3 regions of the Ectothiorhodospira lacustris genome follow, and region 2 is predicted to be linked to each of the others. Evidence: predicted binding sites of a transcription regulator. Region 2 holds the regulator's gene; each other region holds the start of a gene.
The links. Region 2 encodes FliA, which starts transcription of late flagellar genes. Its sites were predicted from a motif close to GCTAAAGTTNNNNNNNNNNCNGCCGATA; they were not measured.

Region 1 (5,809 bases), on a different contig from region 2:
ATGTCGGTCACATTGGGGGAGATGTACTGGAGCGGCCAATGGGATTCTGGTAACCAGATACAGGCCATGACCGGCCCTTGGGTGAACAGATCCAGTTCCTGCTTCAACTGGTGGACATGGAGGTCCGTCTCGTTGACGGTCTGCAGGAACAGAAAAAAACCACCCTGTGGCGCCAGGGGCTTGGCCTTGAGGTCCACCACCACCGGCCTGCCTTCCCGATGGATCATGACCTCACGCCCCTCATGGGGCTGACCTTCCTTCAGGGCCTTGAGTACATGGCAATGCGCCATCGGAATCCAGCGTCGTTCATGGTCACAGTGGCGTTGGCCATCCTGGCCACCGTGGTGGGTACAGCAGAACAGGTCCAGTGCCCGATGCCCCACCACGTCGGTGTGGGTATAACCGAGCATGTCGCTGAATGCCTGGTTGATGCGGGTGACAATGCCGTCGTTGTCGATGATCATCAGGCCGGCCGGTACTTCTTCGGTGAGGCCGGAGAGGGTTCGGTTGGCCTGGAGCAGTTCCTGGTTGACGCGATCCAGTTGTTGTTGATGTTCCTTGAGCAGGTTGAACCAGCGGTTGTAATACAGGCTGACCAGATCCCGTTGTCCCACCAGACCGATGAAGCGGTTGTCCTCATCCACCACCACGACCCGCTTGATACTCTGTCGGCGGCAGAAGCGTAGCGCCTGGGAGATGGTGGCGTCCTGGCCAAGGGTCTGTAACGGCGTGGTCATGCAGGTGCCGATGGGCTGATTCAGATCGGCACCGGTCTCGATCAGATGGATCACGTCCCGTTGGGTGAGGATGCCCACGGGAGTGTCCTTTCGGATCACGATGGTGGCGCTGAAACGTCCCTGGTCCATCCGCTGCATCACCTCCCGCACGGACTGGTTTTCCTCGGCGGTGAGGGGCTGCATGCCCTGAATCAGTTGCCCCAGGCTTTGACTTTCGGCCAGTACTTCCGGGTCCAGGCTGCCGGCCAGATCGCTGTAGCTGACAATCCCTTCCAGGTTGCCTTTCCTGCTGACCAGGCAGATATGCTCGGCTTCGTTGCGGATGGCTTTGAATCCCTCCAGCACACTTTCCTCCGGGGGCAGGATGGCCGGTTCCGGCAGATCCAGTTGATTCAGAGGCGTGGTCAGGGGGACATTTTGAATCCGTAGTCGCAGCAGCAGGCTGGAGATCAGCAGTCGATAGCCTTGGTCGTGGATGACCACAATGGCGCGGATATTGTGCCTGTGCATATCCTGGGTGGCCTGGGCCAGGGTGGCGCTGGCCGGCAGGGTGATCACCCGCGGGGTGGCGATGCTGCGAAGTTTGGGGAAGAACATCCTCGCCTCGGTGAGATCATCAATGCATGTTTGCATGTTAACCAAACCAGTGCCGCTTGTGCCCGGAAATTGCGTGATGCCGCGCCGGATCAGCGGCAGATGCCCGACGGGTTATCACTGGGCATGGACCTGCCGGGCGGTTCGGGTTAGCCTGCTTCGGATCACCAAACAACCCAGCAGGAGCCAGTCAGCATGGTCACAGCCATCATCCTCATGAATGTGGAACGCAGCCGGATCAACGCGATCGCGGATCGTCTGGCGGACATGAAGGAGATATCCGAGGTGTTCTCGGTGAGCGGCAATTACGACCTCATCGCCATCGTCCGCGTCCCGCGCAACGATGACCTGGCCGAGTTGGTGACCCACCATTTGCTGACTATCGAGGGACTGGAGAAGACCAATACCCTGCTGGCCTTCAAGGCCTACTCCAGGCATGACCTTGAGGCGATGTTCTCGGTATAGGGGGAAAGCGTGTGTTTAACCCCCGTGGAGACCCATGACGGATCTCCGCGGGGCCTGACATGCGGCTCAGGCCGTGGTATTGATGATGGTACCTACGTTGGTGGGGAGTGCGGCACTGCTCACGTCCGGCAATGCCTCCACCAGGGCCAGGGCACCCTGGGCCTGCGTGTCGATGGCCTTTTTGAGCACCGCCGTGCCGACGTCCTGAGCGAGCTGCTGCTGGGACATCCGGGTGGCCAGACTGGCGATTGCGTTGACGTCCATAATGAACACCTTTGGGTTTTGCGTGAATGTCCGAGGCGCCTGCAAGGCTCCTCAGTCAGTAGATCGGCTGATTGGGCGCAGACTTTAATTTAAATTTTCTGAACAATGCCGTTCGATAACCGCCGGGGTGGGCTTGGCAAGGCATCGCCCGGCTTATCTCGGGGATGAATCGTGTTGCAGATATCCAGTAGTGTGGCCCTGGGCGAGTGGGAAATCGAACTGACTCAGATCCGGGCCCAGGGTGCCGGGGGGCAGAACGTAAACAAGGTGTCCTCCGCCGTACATCTTCGTTTTGACATCCCCGGATCCAGCTTGCCAAGGGTGTACAAGGACCGGCTGTTGCAACGCGCCGATCAGCGGATCAGCAAGGAGGGGGTGGTGATCATCAAGGCGCAGCGTTTTCGCACCCTGGAGCAGAACCGGGAAGATGCCCTCGCCCGTCTGAAGGATCTGATCCTGGACGTCATGAAGCCGGTCAAGATACGCAAGGCGACGCGGCCCACTCTGGCCTCAAAGCGGCGGCGTCTGGAGGGCAAGATTCAGCGTGGCAGGACCAAGGCCCTGCGGGGCAAGGTGGGGCCTTAGAGGCTGCTCAGGGCAGCCGGTGCTGTTCCAGCAGGGCCTCGCGGATCCGGCCCGACAGGGGGGCGCCCGCCATGGTCATGATGACGGGGTGGATGTCCGTGGCTTCGTCATTGAGTACCGGCAGGGTGAAGGTGCGCAGCACCCGTCGGTGGGGCTCGCCATGCTGGTCCGGCTGGATCACATGTTCGCCATCCATCTGGCCCACCACCACCCGGGGGCCGGCCTCCAGGATCTCGATCACTTCGCAGTGAATGCCGTCCACCATGGCCTCGCGGCCGATCAGGGATTCCAGAAGTTTGAGCAGGTCTTTCATGGCGGTCAGTATACTCGATGTCAGGGGCCGGCCCGAGGGTCCGGCCCGGCGTCATGATGTGGTAGGCGTACGACACCCTTGCCGTTCATAGGTGATCATTGCATGAAATGGGAAATACTCAAGCTCCAGGACCTGTATCGGGGTTTCTTTCACCTGCGGCATCTGCGTCTGTCCCATGGCCGCTTTGAAGGCGGGGAACCGATGGTCGTCGATCGGGAGCTCCTGGATCGGGGCCATGCCGCCGGGGTCTTGCCCTATGATCCGGTGCGCGACGAGGTGTTGCTGGTGGAGCAGTTCCGGGTGGGTGCGATTGAGTCGCCCCATGGCCCCTGGCTGATGGAGATCATCGCTGGTTTGATCGATGCGGGTGAACGGGCCGAATCAGTGGCGCGGCGGGAGGCCCTGGAAGAGGCGGGTTGTCATCTGGACGAACTGGTGCATGTGCACGACTATTACGCCACACCGGGTAGTTCCACGGAGCGGATTTCCCTGTTCGTGGCGCGGGCGGATCTGTCCGGCGCCGGGGGGATTCATGGTCTGGCCCATGAGGGAGAGGAGATCCGGGTGCATGTGCTGCCCGCGGAAGAGGCCTTTGACCAGCTGGATCGGATGCAGGTGGACACCGCCATGACCATCATCGCACTGCAGTGGCTGCGACTGAACCGGGAGGGCCTGCGGGAGCGCTGGGGCGGGTAGGAAGCCGCCCTTCTCCTGTTGCGGGAGAAGGGCGGGGATGCCTGCTTACTTGTTCAGGCGGCTGTCGATCAGCACGTTCACCACCTCTGGATCGGCCAGGGTGGAGGTGTCACCCAGGCTCTCCAGTTCGTTGGCTGCGATCTTGCGCAGGATGCGGCGCATGATCTTGCCCGAGCGGGTCTTGGGCAGGCCGGCGGCGAACTGGATCAGATTGATCTTGGCGATGGGGCCGATCTCGGTGCGGACCAGCTTGACCAGTTCATCGGCCAGTTCCTTGCTGCCTTCCTCGCCCGCCATGAGGGTGACGTAGGCGTAGATGCCCTGGCCGGTGATGTCGTGGGGATAGCCCACCACTGCGGCCTCGGCCACCTTGGGATGCAGCACCAGGGCGGATTCGATCTCGGCGGTGCCCAGGCGATGACCGGAAACATTGAGCACGTCGTCCACGCGACCGGTGATCCAGTAGTAACCGTCCTCGTCACGGCGGGCACCGTCACCGGTGAAGTACAGACCCGGGTACATCTTGAAATAGGTCTCGACGAAGCGCTTGTGGTCACCCCACAGGCTGCGCATCATGCTCGGCCAGGGGTTTCTGAGGCACAGGTTGCCTTCCGCCGGGGTCTCGGTGATCTCGTTGCCCTGATCGTCCACCAGCAGGGGTTCCACGCCGAAGAAGGGCTTGGTGGCGGAACCGGGCTTCATGTCCACGGCACCCGGCAGGTTGACGATCATGTGGGCGCCGGTCTCGGTCTGCCACCAGGTGTCGACGATGGGGCAGCGGCCGTCACCCACCACCCGATGGTACCACTCCCAGGCCTCGGGGTTGATGGGCTCGCCCACGGTGCCCAGCAGGCGCAGGGTGGAGCGCTTGTGCTTGGTGACGAACTCGTCCCCGACACCCATGAGCATGCGGATGGCGGTGGGGGCGGTATAGAAGATGGACACGTTGTGCTTGTCGCACACCTGCCAGAAACGGCCGTTGTCCGGGTAGTTGGGCACGCCTTCGAACATCAGGCTCTTGGCGCCGTTGGCCAGCGGGCCATAGATGATGTAGCTGTGGCCGGTGACCCAGCCCACGTCGGCGGTGCACCAGTAGACTTCGCCGTCCTTGTAGTCGAACACCAGCTTGTGGGTCATGGCCGCTTGCAGCAGGTAGCCGCCGGTGGTGTGCATGACGCCCTTGGGCTTGCCGGTGGAGCCGGAGGTGTAGAGGATGAACAGCGGGTCTTCGGCGTCCATCGGCTCGGCCGGGCACTCGGCACTGGCGGCGGCTACTTCCTCGTGGTACCAGACATCACGGCCTTCCTTCCATTCCACCGGCTCGCCGCCGCGCTTGACCACCACCATGGTGGTGATGGTGGGGCACTGGGCGGCAGCCTTGTCGGCATTGCCCTTCAGGGGCACCTTGCGGCCACCGCGCAGACTCTGGTCGGAGGTGATGACCACCTTGGCCTCGGCGTCCTGGATACGGTCACGCAGGGCGTCGGGGGAGAAACCGCCGAACACGATGGAGTGCACGGCGCCGATGCGGGCGCAGGCCAGCATGGCCACGGCGGCTTCGGGGATCATGGGCAGGTAGATGGAGACCCGGTCACCCTTGCTCACACCCTTGGACTTGAGCACGTTGGCGAACTTGCAGACCTCGGTGTGCAGTTCCCGGTAGGTGATGGTGCGGTCTTCGGCAGGATCGTCGCCTTCCCAGATGATGGCGGCTTGATCGCCCCGGGTGTCCAGATGACGGTCCAGGCAGTTGTGGGCGACGTTCAGCTTGCCGCCCTTGAACCAGGTGACCCGGGCTTCACCGTCGAAGCTGCCTTCCAGGACGGAGTCCCAGGGCTGGAACCAGTCCAGGTAGGTCTTGGCCTGTTCGGCCCAGAAGCCGTCGGGATCCTGCACCGACTGCCGGTACATGGATTCGTATTGCTCCAGATTGACATGGGCGCTGGCGGCAAAGTCTTTCGGTACTTCGTGAATCTTCACTTCCGACATGGGTTCCTCCTCAAAAAGACATTTGAAACATCGCCAACCGCCATCGGGGTCGGCAGAAATCCTGTTCCCGGGTCTCTACGGACTGTGCTGTCTGTGTCTTGTCGCTGTGTGTCGACCCTGGATGCCTGGTTCCGGTCACGGCCTGCAACGGCGCTATTTATTCCAG
Region 2 (5,809 bases):
GGTTGCATGCCCTGATGACGCCGGTGGTAGAGCCGCCGCCGACCTCGCCCCCGGCCTCGGAGCCTGCCCCCTCGAAACCGGCGAGGGCCAAGAAGGTCGCCAATATTGAGTGGTCCCAGGAACCGACCCTCCTGGCCATGCAGAAGGAGATTCAAGGGCTGCGGGCCATGCTGCAGGACCAGCTCGCCAGCCTGGCGGGGCAGGAGTTCATGCGCCGAGATCCGGGACGGGCCGGCGTGGTGGCCAGACTGCAGCGCATGGGACTGGAGCCGGAGCTGGCCAAGGAGATCGCCATGGCAATCAGCCATCCCGATGACCCTGCGGAGGCTTGGCAAGAGGCCTTGACTCATCTTTCCGGGCGTTTGGCGGTGACCCCCGATGGCATTCTGGATCAGGCTGGCATCATGACCCTGGTGGGACCGAGCGGCGTGGGCAAGACCACGACGGTGGCCAAGCTGGCCGCCTTGCAGAGCCTCAGGCACGGCCATGATTCCGTGGCGCTGATCACCACGGATGCCTATCGCATCGGCGCTCATCGACAGTTGCAGACCTTTGGTCAGATCCTTGAGGTTCCCGTCTATCTGGCGCAGACAGCACGCCAGCTGGGAGATATGCTAGAGGGGTTGAAATCCAAGCGCCTGGTCATCATTGATACGGCAGGCACCAATCAACGGGACATGAAACTGCTTGGCGAGTTGGAGTCCCTGACGTCGGTGCCTTCTGCCAGGACCCTGCTGGTGATGGCGGCCAATGTGCAGAAAGCCGTGATGATGGAGACCGTGAAGTCCTTTGCCCGATTGCAGCCGGAGGGGTGCGTACTGACCAAGGTGGATGAAGCCGCTTCACTGGGTGAGGCCCTGTCGACCCTGATCAGTGCCGGCCTGCCGCTGACGTTCGTCAGCGAAGGTCAGCGCATACCCGATGATCTGCGTCCGGCCCGTGGCGCCCGGCTGGTGGCCACCGCCGCCAGGATGGCGGATGCCGGTGGCGAGCGTGGGGATACCCGTCAGGCCCAGGTGGTTTCTCCCATGTTCCGTGAGCCCATCAACCAGCCCAACGCCAGGTACGTCCATGCCTCCAGTCAGTAATTCTCAGGCGGCCCGACTTTCCTCACCGGTCGATGCGGTCGCTCCGGTGCGTGTCCTGGCAGTGTCCAGCGGCAAGGGTGGTGTGGGCAAGACCAATGTGTCGGTGAACCTGTCCGCCGCCATGGCCCAGAGCGGTAAGCGCGTCATGCTGCTCGATGCCGATCTGGGGCTGGCCAACGTGGATGTCTTGCTGGGATTGCAGCCCAAGGCCAACCTCTACCATGTGCTCAACGGCGAATACACCTTGGACGAGGTGCTGCTTGAAGGTCCGGCGGGCATGCTGATCGTGCCGGCCGCTTCGGGTATCGCCCGCATGGCGGATCTGGAACCAGCGCAGCATATCGGTATCATTCGTGCCTTCAGCGAGTTGTCTCATCCCCTGGATGTGCTGGTGGTGGATACTGCCGCCGGCCTCCATGACAGCGTCACCAGTTTTTGCCGGGCCGCCCAGGAGGTGCTGGTGGTGGTGTGCGATGAGCCGGCTTCCATCACGGATGCCTACGCCCTGATCAAGGTGCTTTACCGGGATCATGGCCTGACGCGCTTTCGCATCCTTGCCAACATGGTCCGCAACGACAATGAGGATGAGGGCAGGGTCCTGTTTCGCAAGCTGGTGTCGGTCTGTGACCGTTTTCTGGAGGACGTGATCCTCGATTACGTCGGCGCCATCCCCCATGATGACCTGCTGCGCAAGGCGGTTCAGCGTCGGCAGAGTGTACTGGAGGCCTATCCTTCCAGCCCCGCCGCCCGTGCCTTTCGCGCGGTTGCCGGTCGCATCGACCAGTGGCCCATGCCCCGCAATACCCGTGGCGGTATCGAGTTTTTTGTGGAAAGGTTGATCAACAGCGGTCGAAACGACTTGGAGCCAGTCACATCAGTGCCATAGCCATGTACGCCAGCAAAGAGTCAGACCATACTCGACTGGTGGATGAGCATGTCTCTTTGGTTAAGCGAATCGCTTACCATCTGCTCGCCCGCCTGCCTGCCAATGTGCAGGTGGAAGACCTGATCCAGTCCGGGGTCATTGGTCTGCTGGAGGCTGCCCGTCACTATGACCCTTCCCAGGGGGCCAGTTTTGAGACCTATGCCGGCATCCGGATTCGTGGTGCCATGCTGGATGAGGTCCGCCGGAGCGACTGGACGCCGCGGTCCGTGCACCGTAATGCCCGGCGTATCAGCGAGGTGATCCGGGAGATTGAAAACCGGGCGGGGCGCGAGGCGACCGGCCCGGAGATTGCCGCTACCCTGGGGGTGGATCTGGAAACCTACCACGACATGCTCCGGGATGCCGCCGGTAGCCGCGTGCTGGGTTTTGATGACCTGTGCGAGGGGGATGGGGATGTGGACAACTTCCTCCCGGGCCTGGGGCCGACTCCATTGGAGTCCGTCACCCGGGCGGATTTTCAGAAAGCCCTGGCCGAGCATATCAACACTTTGCCTGAGCGAGAGCGTTTGATCCTCTCTCTGTATTATGATGACGAGCTGAACCTGCGCGAGATCGGTGAAGTGCTCGGCGTCAGCGAGTCCCGGGTTTGCCAGATCCACGGTCAGGCGCTGGTTCGTCTCAGGGCCCGCATGGTCGAGTGGGTGGCGGACGGTGAGCGGGTCTGATGCCCTCTTGCCGGCAGAATTGATTTCAGAATGCCGGAACACCCCGCTCAAGGGCGTGTCTTCGGTGTGTGTTTAATCGGGAGGTTATTGTGGATAAGAACATGAAGATCCTCATCGTGGATGATTTTTCCACGATGCGCCGCATTATCAAGAACTTGCTGCGGGATCTTGGATACAACAATACCGCCGAGGCTGATGACGGCAGTACCGCACTGCCCATGCTGCAGAACGGTAACTATGACTTCCTGGTCACCGACTGGAACATGCCCGGCATGCCCGGCATCGATCTGCTGAGGGCTGTGCGTGCCGATCCCCGGCTCAAGGACATGCCCGTCCTGATGGTGACGGCCGAGGCCAAGCGCGAGCAGATTGTTGAAGCGGCTCAGGCCGGTGTCAGCGGCTACATCGTCAAGCCTTTCACCGAGGAAACCCTGAAGGAGAAGATCAACAAGATCTTCGAGAGACTGCAGGAAAAAGGGTGAACAACGTCATGGAGAACCAGGAAGACAGCAAAGAGGCCCTGTTCAAGCAGCAGCAACTGGAACGCGCCCGGGAATTGGTCAAGCTCATGGAATCCGGCAATGAAGAAGGGGCCGGGCGACTCATCGAAGAGATGGGGCGCATGCACGAGAGTCTGCTGTTCCAGGAACTGGGCAAGCTGACCCGGGACCTGCACGAGGCCTTGAACAGTTTCCGCCTGGATTCCCGTCTCTCCGAACTGACCCATCAGGATATTCCGGATGCCAAGGAACGTCTCAACTACGTGGTCGCCATGACTGACCAGGCCGCCCATCGCACCCTGAACGCCGTTGAGGCGGCATTACCGGTCTCGGAAATGTTGGCAAACCGGGCGCAGGCATTGCGGGCTGACTGGGCTCGTTTTCGCCAGCGGGAAATGTCCGTGGACGAGTTCCGCTCAGTGAGCCAAGCCCTGGCCGAGTTTCTGGAGGATACGGAACGGGATGCCGAAACGCTGCGCAGTCAGCTTTCGGAAGTGCTCATGGCTCAGGACTTTCAGGATCTGACGGGGCAGGTCATCCGCCGCGTCATGACCTTGGTGCAGGATCTGGAAGACAGCCTGGTGGGGCTGGTGCGTATCTCCGGTAAGCGTCTGTCCACGCCGGAAGGCAAGGACAGGGGCGCGGGGACCGAGCCGGCCGGCCCTGCGGTCAAGGGGACGTCGGATCAGGGCGACGTGGTAAAAAGCCAGGATGATGTGGATGACTTGTTGTCCAGCCTTGGATTTTAAAACTTGTCCTGTCACCGGGACGTCGGCCTGTTTCAGATTTCGCCGGTCCGGCCGCCAAACCGGAATATCAGGGTGCGATTGCACTGGGCGTGAGAGACGGACATGAGTCTGGATACCGACGACGAAATCCTTCAGGACTTTCTGGTTGAGGCCGGCGAATTGCTGGAGGGCCTCAGTGAGCAGTTGGTTCAGCTGGAACAGACCCCCGACGATAAAGATCTGCTCAATTCGGTCTTTCGCAGTTTCCACACCATCAAGGGTGGGGCCGGGTTCCTGAATCTGGAAAACCTGGTCAAGATCTGCCACCGGGCCGAAGACGTGTTCAACCTGCTGCGCCAGGGGCAGCGTCATGTGGACAGCAACCTGATGGATACCATCCTTCAGGTGGTGGACGTGTTGAACCGGATGTTTGATGAGGTGCGCTCCGGCGAGATGCCGGCCCCTGCGCCGGATCACCTGATGGCGGCCCTGGAACCCCTGACCCTGCCCCAGGGGGAGGCACCGCCGCCGCCTCCGGTGCCGACACCCGTGCCGACACCCGTGTCGCCGCGGTCCGTGCCGGCTCAGGGGGAGCTTCGGGGGGATATCACGGATGACGAGTTCGAGGCTTTGCTGGATGCCCTTCAGGATCAAAAGCAAAACGGCGGCCCGAAACCGGAGAGCATGACGTCTGCGGTTCCACCGCCTGTCTCCGCGGGAAAGGCTCAGGCTGATGGCGACGCCATCAGCGATGAAGAATTTGACCAGCTGCTGGACGAACTGCAGGGTAGAAAGCCGGAGTCCGCGGCTTCCGCCCAGGCATCCCCCCCTGGGGCAGGCGATACCATCTCCGATGATGAATTCGAAAGCCTGCTGGACAGCCTTCACGGCAAGGGGGAGGGACCTAAAACCGCCCAGCCGAATGTGCCGGCAGCAACATCGTCGGCGGCACCGGTAGCCGGCGGCGTGGAGAAGGCGGCCAAGTCCACTCCCTTGGCCGATACATCGGTTCGTGTGGATACCAAACGTCTGGATGACATCATGAATCTGGTGGGGGAGCTGGTGCTGGTGCGCAACCGCCTGGCGACCTTGCGCTCACGCATGCGGGATGAACAGGTATCCAAGGCCGTGACCAATCTGGACGTGGTCACGGCGGATCTTCAGGCGGCCGTGATGAAGACCCGGATGCAGCCGATCAAGAAGGTGTTCGGGCGCTTTCCCCGGGTGGTCCGGGATCTGGCCCGAAGTCTCAAAAAGGAGGTCAATCTGGAGCTGTGGGGGGAAGATACCGACCTTGACAAAAACCTGGTGGAGGCCCTGGCCGATCCCCTGGTGCACCTGGTGCGAAATGCCGTGGATCACGGTATCGAGTCACCGGAGGAGCGCTTGGCCGCCGGCAAACCGCGTGTCGGCCATGTGGTCCTGTCAGCCGCCCAGGAGGGCGACCATATCCTGCTGACCATCTCCGATGACGGCAAGGGCATGGATCCGGATGTGCTGCGCAAAAAGGCAGTGGAAAAAGGCTTGATGGATGAGGATGCGGCTTCGCGTCTTTCGGATAACGACGCCTTCAATCTCATTTTCAGGGCGGGCTTTTCCACCAAGACGGAGATTTCCGACGTATCCGGTCGCGGCGTCGGTATGGATGTGGTGAAGACCCGGATTGCCCAGCTCAATGGACGGGTGGATGTCACTTCCGAACTGGGCAAGGGCAGCATCCTGAGTATTCGCCTGCCCTTGACCCTGGCCATTCTGCCGACCTTGATGGTGGTGCTGGGCCGACAGCGTTTCGCGTTGCCGCTGGCCAATGTCAGTGAAATCTTCGACCTGGACCTGTCGCGAACGAACCGTGTGGATGATCAGGAGGTTATCATGGTTCGTA
Region 3 (5,809 bases), on a different contig from region 2:
CCGCTCCAGATCCAACCCGCCCCGTAGACCACCGATGATGTCGAATGCCTTGCCGATCAGCTTGATCTTGGCGGGCCGGTTGCCATGCATGACGGCACCCCGCGCTTGGGCCAGACGATCAATTCCGCCATCAAACAGCATCTCGATCAGACGATGGGGGTCCGCGAAGGTGGCGCCTGCGGCACCTACCTGCTGATATTGATTGATCGCTTTATGCATGGCCGTCCTCCCGGTCAAAAGACTCGAAACATCTTAACGCTTATGACCCCTTATCGGCCAACACCACACAATCTGAAGACTCACTAACGGCGGCTAGCCCGCGTATTGGCCTGCATCAGAGACATCTGATTGCTCAGGAAGTCGCTGGTCTGGTTCATTTGCGCCACCATGGCGTCCATCGCGGAAAATTGGGAAATCAGACGGGCCTCAAGTCGCTCCATGCTGTAATCCATGCGCTCCCGCTGGTCCTCGATGCCCTTCAACTGTTTTTGCAGGCTGTCGTTACGGGAATTGATGGGACTGTCATTGCCGGTGAAGTTGTTGACGAAGTCCCCCAGCCGCTTTGCCAGGCCGTGCTCATCGTCGGTGAAGAAGCTGACCAAGGCTTCCCTATCCTCCGACAGGCGCTGGGTCAGACGTGTCTCATCAATCTTGAGCGTACCATCCTTCTCGGTACCAATGCCCATGTCCGCCAGGATTCTCACCGGACTGTCCGTCGGCCCCACCGGATCACCGATGATCCGGTACAACTGGGTCTGTGCCGAACGCAGGGTGGCATCCCCGTTGAGCAGGCCAGCGGTATTGGAATCCTTATCAAAGGCCCCCAAACGGGAAAACTCTTCCAGCAGCGTATTGTAAGCCTTGACGAAATCTTCCACCGCCGTGCGGGCAGCGCCCTGCTTCTCGTCCACGATGACCCGGCTTTCGCCCACGCTGGACAGGGTCAAAGTCACGCCATCAATGGCATTGGTGATCTCGTTGGTGCTGCGGGTCACCGCCATGCCATCAATCTCAACCCTGGCATCCTGGGCCTGCCGAAGCAGCGTGAAGCCGCCGTTGGTTTCGGTCTGAGCCACACCGGACATATCCGCGGCAAAGTTTTCGATCAGGCCGCCGCCGGCATTATTCACGGCAATCCCCGTCACCGCATTGGCCTCTCCGGTCTGGGCAGAGGTCAGAATCATGCGGGGACCACTGCCGTCATCCACCACGGACGCCGTCAATCGGCTGGACTGACTATTGATGGCAGCTGCCCAATCATTGAGGGAAGACGGCGAGCCATTGGCAATGGAGATGGTTTCAGAGCCACCTCCATCGAAACTGAAGATCATCTCCCCGGACCCCAGGGCCGTACCCGAGGCGGAAAAGTCCGTCACACCGGAAAACATGTCCGACCGGGTCACCATCCGCTGGGCCTGGGCCAGATTGATCACGTTCACATCATAATTGCCCTGGGGTGCCGTGCTGGTACCTGTGGCCGATACCACCCCCTCATTCGTCACCCGGGTATTGATCTGACGGAAAGTTGACGCTTGATTCAGTTTACTGGCCGCATCGCCGAAGGTTGCAAGGGCGCTTTTGAGCCTGCCCAATCCCGACATCTGCTCCTTGATCCGGGTTTCGCTCCGCTGGATCTGCATCTCCCTGGGCTTTCGCTCGGCAGCCACCAACTGATCCACCAGACCCCGGATATCAATCCCGGAACCCACACCCATTGCGCTGATTGTTGACATCACGACCTCCCGGCAATCGCAAAGCCCCAACTCGAGGGCAAACGACCACCTCTTTGCATGGCTTTACATGGAACACTTCCGGGCAAAAAACAAGCAATAAAAATGCCATTAAGCCTGCTCCTTGACCAGGAGGCCCTCTTTCACTTCCTCCAGATGTGCCACCATGGCCAGAAATTCCTCCGGCGGCACCTGCCGAATCAACTCCTGTGTATGGCGATCAAGCACCTTGACGATGGTTCGACCCGTATCATCATCAATGGAAAATTCAAGATCCCGCTGGATGACCTGGACAAAGTCATTGATCTGCTCCACGGCCGCATCCAGGCTACGGGCATCACTGGGATCGAATCCGCCGCGGTCGCCGCCTCCCTTGGCATTAGCAGAAGGGACATCGGGTGGGGTGCGTTCAACGCTGACCGCCTGGACCGGCAAACTGCCGCCGCCCGGCGATGGTGTGCCGGCTCGGGATGCCGACCGATCCGCGGTGTGCAGCATGGGGCTGGTGTGAATATCCATCTGTCATCTCCTTCCCCGATGGCGGGAAGCAAGGGAAAGCTCGGGGGGGGAAGCCCCGAGCTTTCAGTAAGCAGGCAGGGTCCTGCTCAGTCTACCATCATTGCAACAGGGACATGATGCTATTGGGATTCTGGTTCGCCTGGGCCAGTACGGAAGTCCCTGCCTGCTGCAGTATCTGATACTTGGTCAGATTGGCCGTCTCCTGGGCAAAGTCCGCATCCACAATCCGGGAACGGGAGGCCGATAGGTTTTCTGCTGTGTTAGTGATGGTCATCACGGCGGATTCCAGGCGGTTTTGGACGGCACCCAAATTGGCGCGGTAGCTATTAACGGCAGACAAGGCATTGTTAATTGTTGTAATTGCAGCCGAAGCACCGGCACTAGTTCCAACTGTCTCTGTTTTAATATTTACGCCGGCAACTGAGGCGGTGGTAAAACCCTTATTAAATTGGAAACTAATTATTTCACCGCTATTGGCGCCAACTTGGAATTTCACTGTACCAGGTGAGCCACCACCAGTGCTGAGAAGAACATTTTTCCCATTAAACTGGGTCTGACTGCCCACTCGACCAATCTCCAGCCTCAGGGCGGAGAACTCGGCCTGCATAGCTTGACGATCTCCTGCTCCATAAGTACCGTTAGCAGACTGCACCGCCAGTTCTCGCATGCGCTGGAGGTTGGCCGTGATCTCTTTAAGGGCGCCTTCTGTGGTCTGAATCATGGACACACCATCATTGGCGTTACGGGCCGCCTGATTCAGGCCCCGGATCTGGGCTGTCATCCGCTCGCTCACCGCCAGACCCGCCGCATCGTCCTTGGCCCGATTGATCCGCAGACCCGAGGACAGGCGCTCGAAAGTCTGCGTCATCTTCCCCTGGGTGATGTTCAGATTACGCTGGGCATTGAGGGAAGGAACATTGGTGTTGAGTACCTGTGCCATGATGACTCTCCTGATTGCGGACAAGCGTCATACCGCTTGTCGTTGGTAACGAAACCTTTGGGCTCAAGGAGCGGCTGGGTGTTGCCTGAACCGGCATAATCTTGCCGCTCTCAAACCCGTTATCGGCGGCCGAGCGGCAAGCTTTAGCCTTTAAGCGGAAATTTTTTTCCGCCTTTGCCGCCCGAGGGCAAAAGGTAGGGTGCAAGACAGACACAATCTTGCCCCCAGCCCCTCGGGCAGGGGCCGACTCATTACTAATGCAGGATTAATTCAGACGGGAGGGAGGAGGTTCTTTCCAGGCCGAAATTCAGAAGGAAACATAAAAAAATCATAGGGATATACAGGGGGGGGGGCTAGAGCCTGGAGTTGCCGTGGTGGGAGCGGGGTCGCCGGGTGACTGTGGGTGAGCAATCGACCACAGCTCCCCACAGAACCACAGCCGTACTGCCGGTGTAGCACTGCAGAATCGGAGGGCAGTCCTCCAGGATGACCGGTCGACCTGTCTGCTCCACCAGCCAGCGGTGTAGGTGGACGCATCCGGGCGTTGCCCAACCCATCGAGCAATTCATCTCTGCGTGACGCTTGCTTTTTCCGTGACCGGTCGGCAAGAGGTGCGATCCAGTCCCACCACCTCTGTCACTGCACTGAATTTCCTTCCATCGCTGCCTCGAATGTCGTCATCAGCGACCTTGTCCGGCGGCGACGGCGGATCGATCGACGTTTTTTCAACGCATCGGTCTTACCGCCCTCCACGCATCGGCTGGTTCCCAACCGGATAACTGCTGCTCGGCCCAGGCCGTCAGAACCCGGGCGGCGTTTTCGTCCCACGAGAGTACGCGCCACAGGGGCACTAATGATGTCTAATTTTATGCAATACCTGACCAATGATTTCTTTCATGGCCTCAAATAAAGGCATCACTTCATACTCCATGATGTCCGCGATAAGAACCTGATCCTGATTTCTGCTACCCTCCACCATTTGCGATATGATAAAACTGATATCCTTTTCAAACTGGGCAAAATGACCTGCCATTTCAGGATATCCTGAAGCGACCAGATGCTGCATGGAATGACTGTATTGGCTCAGCCAACCCAAACCTTCCACGGCCTCTCCAACGTCCTTAATATTGTCTTCATTATGGAATTCACGAGTGGAGACAATCAGTTCTTTCAGCGCCGGCATGGCCCTTTCCAGATATTTTTCAGCTTCTTGAGTGGTCAAGATAACCGCTTCTTTGTCGTTCATTATATACCTTCCTTACCAATCTGATTCTTTCGCAAAACCTCCACAGTCTCATCAAGTACAGAAATGACGGACTTGCAAGCCTGCACAGTATCTTGGTAGAAACCAATATTTAAATCAAGCGCCTTGAAGCGATCTGGATCAATATCCAGGACTGGGATATCATTCTCCCCCTCCGACTGATCTTGATGAAGCTTTTCTTCATCCATTTCCTCAATTATCTGCAAAACACCATACCTTGAGGACCCAGTGAAAGACTCGATCAACCATTTTATATGAGGGTCAAGCTCACGAAATTTGTCATACAAATATTGAAGATTTAACCTTTCCAACTCAATGGAACAGGAATCATCAGAAAAATCATCACCACCCCACTTCATTTTCAATTTTTTTGAGGTATCCACAATATCTTCTGCAATATCTTTGGCGTCATTCAAATGACTGATCCAGTCAAGCAAGACATTCAGAGCCTTTTGGGTATGATTAATATTAGAATTTAGACATGACCATAAATCATCAGGATCAATGGTTTCTTCAGCGCTCAGAGATTCAAGCACATCCTGCAATGATCGCTGCTCCGCCCCCTCTATTCTTGCGCCCCCTTCCGTTGCATTGATGAATTCAATATCGGGGTATACAGAAATAATATCTTCAAACGTCAAACGAAAGACATCCATTTGAACATTGGTTTTTACCTTCCCACCATAATAACCAGGCACATCAACAAGCTCTTCGTTAAGACCCTCATGATCCCTTAAGAAATGAAATTGGGTATGAGTGATATTATTGGTATAGGCTAAGTCCTGCCCTACCAGAATGATGGGGTTCGCTCCCATTCTTATGGCGAAATTAAACGCAATATGAGAAACCGTGCCGCCACCGCTCAATACTCCTTTCCGCTCTGAAATCAGCTCAATTAAATCATCAATGGCATCATAAGACGAAGAAAATATCTTCTTGCCTGAAAAACCTTTTACCACTCCCCTGTTGGTCGCTGTATCTGCCAATAGCCAATTCCCTTTGCATACTTGTCCTTCAAAGGACTTCTGACTCAAATCCTGAGGATCAACTGCAGCCACAATATGAGGCTCAATACCTGCCATAGAAAGACTTTTCCAAGCGGAACCTACGGCGACCATCAACACTTTATTTCTATATTTTTCTAATAAAGGTAATTGCTTATCAAGTGAAGGACCGGCTGAAATAACAATGACCGGTTTGCCGCGCCACTTTCCGTCAAACTCGTTAACCCCTGAGGACATCGAGATATCAGGAATATTTCTGATGATGTTGCTAGAAAAAAGATGCCCCATTCCAATTTCTGTATTCATCAATACTCGGTTAGAGAAAAGCCTGCCTCTCAACTGAAGGACAAAG

Region 1: a site for FliA is predicted at 2,122-2,149, ahead of LQ952_RS04035 (YjfB family protein). Genes of this name have one in related genera too.
Region 3: a site for FliA is predicted at 3,310-3,337, ahead of LQ952_RS11690 (flagellin N-terminal helical domain-containing protein). Genes of this name have one in related genera too.

The regions. Positions count from the first base shown of each region.
Region 1 is NZ_JAJNQM010000012.1:23,848-29,656, forward strand. It holds gene LQ952_RS04025 (PAS domain S-box protein) at 1-1,370, opposite strand, end outside; gene LQ952_RS04030 (Lrp/AsnC family transcriptional regulator) at 1,527-1,796, shown strand; gene LQ952_RS04035 (YjfB family protein) at 1,863-2,060, opposite strand; gene arfB (alternative ribosome rescue aminoacyl-tRNA hydrolase ArfB) at 2,232-2,645, shown strand; gene LQ952_RS04045 (hypothetical protein) at 2,653-2,958, opposite strand; gene LQ952_RS04050 (NUDIX domain-containing protein) at 3,061-3,654, shown strand; gene acs (acetate--CoA ligase) at 3,700-5,643, opposite strand.
Region 2 is NZ_JAJNQM010000004.1:27,076-32,884, reverse strand. It holds gene flhF (flagellar biosynthesis GTPase FlhF) at 1-1,088, shown strand, start outside; gene LQ952_RS01630 (MinD/ParA family protein) at 1,135-1,974, shown strand; gene LQ952_RS01625 (RNA polymerase sigma factor FliA) at 1,977-2,699, shown strand; gene LQ952_RS01620 (chemotaxis response regulator CheY) at 2,801-3,181, shown strand; gene LQ952_RS01615 (protein phosphatase CheZ) at 3,190-3,948, shown strand; gene LQ952_RS01610 (chemotaxis protein CheA) at 4,051-5,809, shown strand, end outside.
Region 3 is NZ_JAJNQM010000061.1:14,649-20,457, reverse strand. It holds gene fliS (flagellar export chaperone FliS) at 1-219, opposite strand, end outside; gene fliD (flagellar filament capping protein FliD) at 303-1,733, opposite strand; gene LQ952_RS11695 (flagellar protein FlaG) at 1,842-2,249, opposite strand; gene LQ952_RS11690 (flagellin N-terminal helical domain-containing protein) at 2,347-3,189, opposite strand; gene LQ952_RS11685 (DUF8042 domain-containing protein) at 4,040-4,435, opposite strand; gene LQ952_RS11680 (motility associated factor glycosyltransferase family protein) at 4,435-5,809, opposite strand, start outside.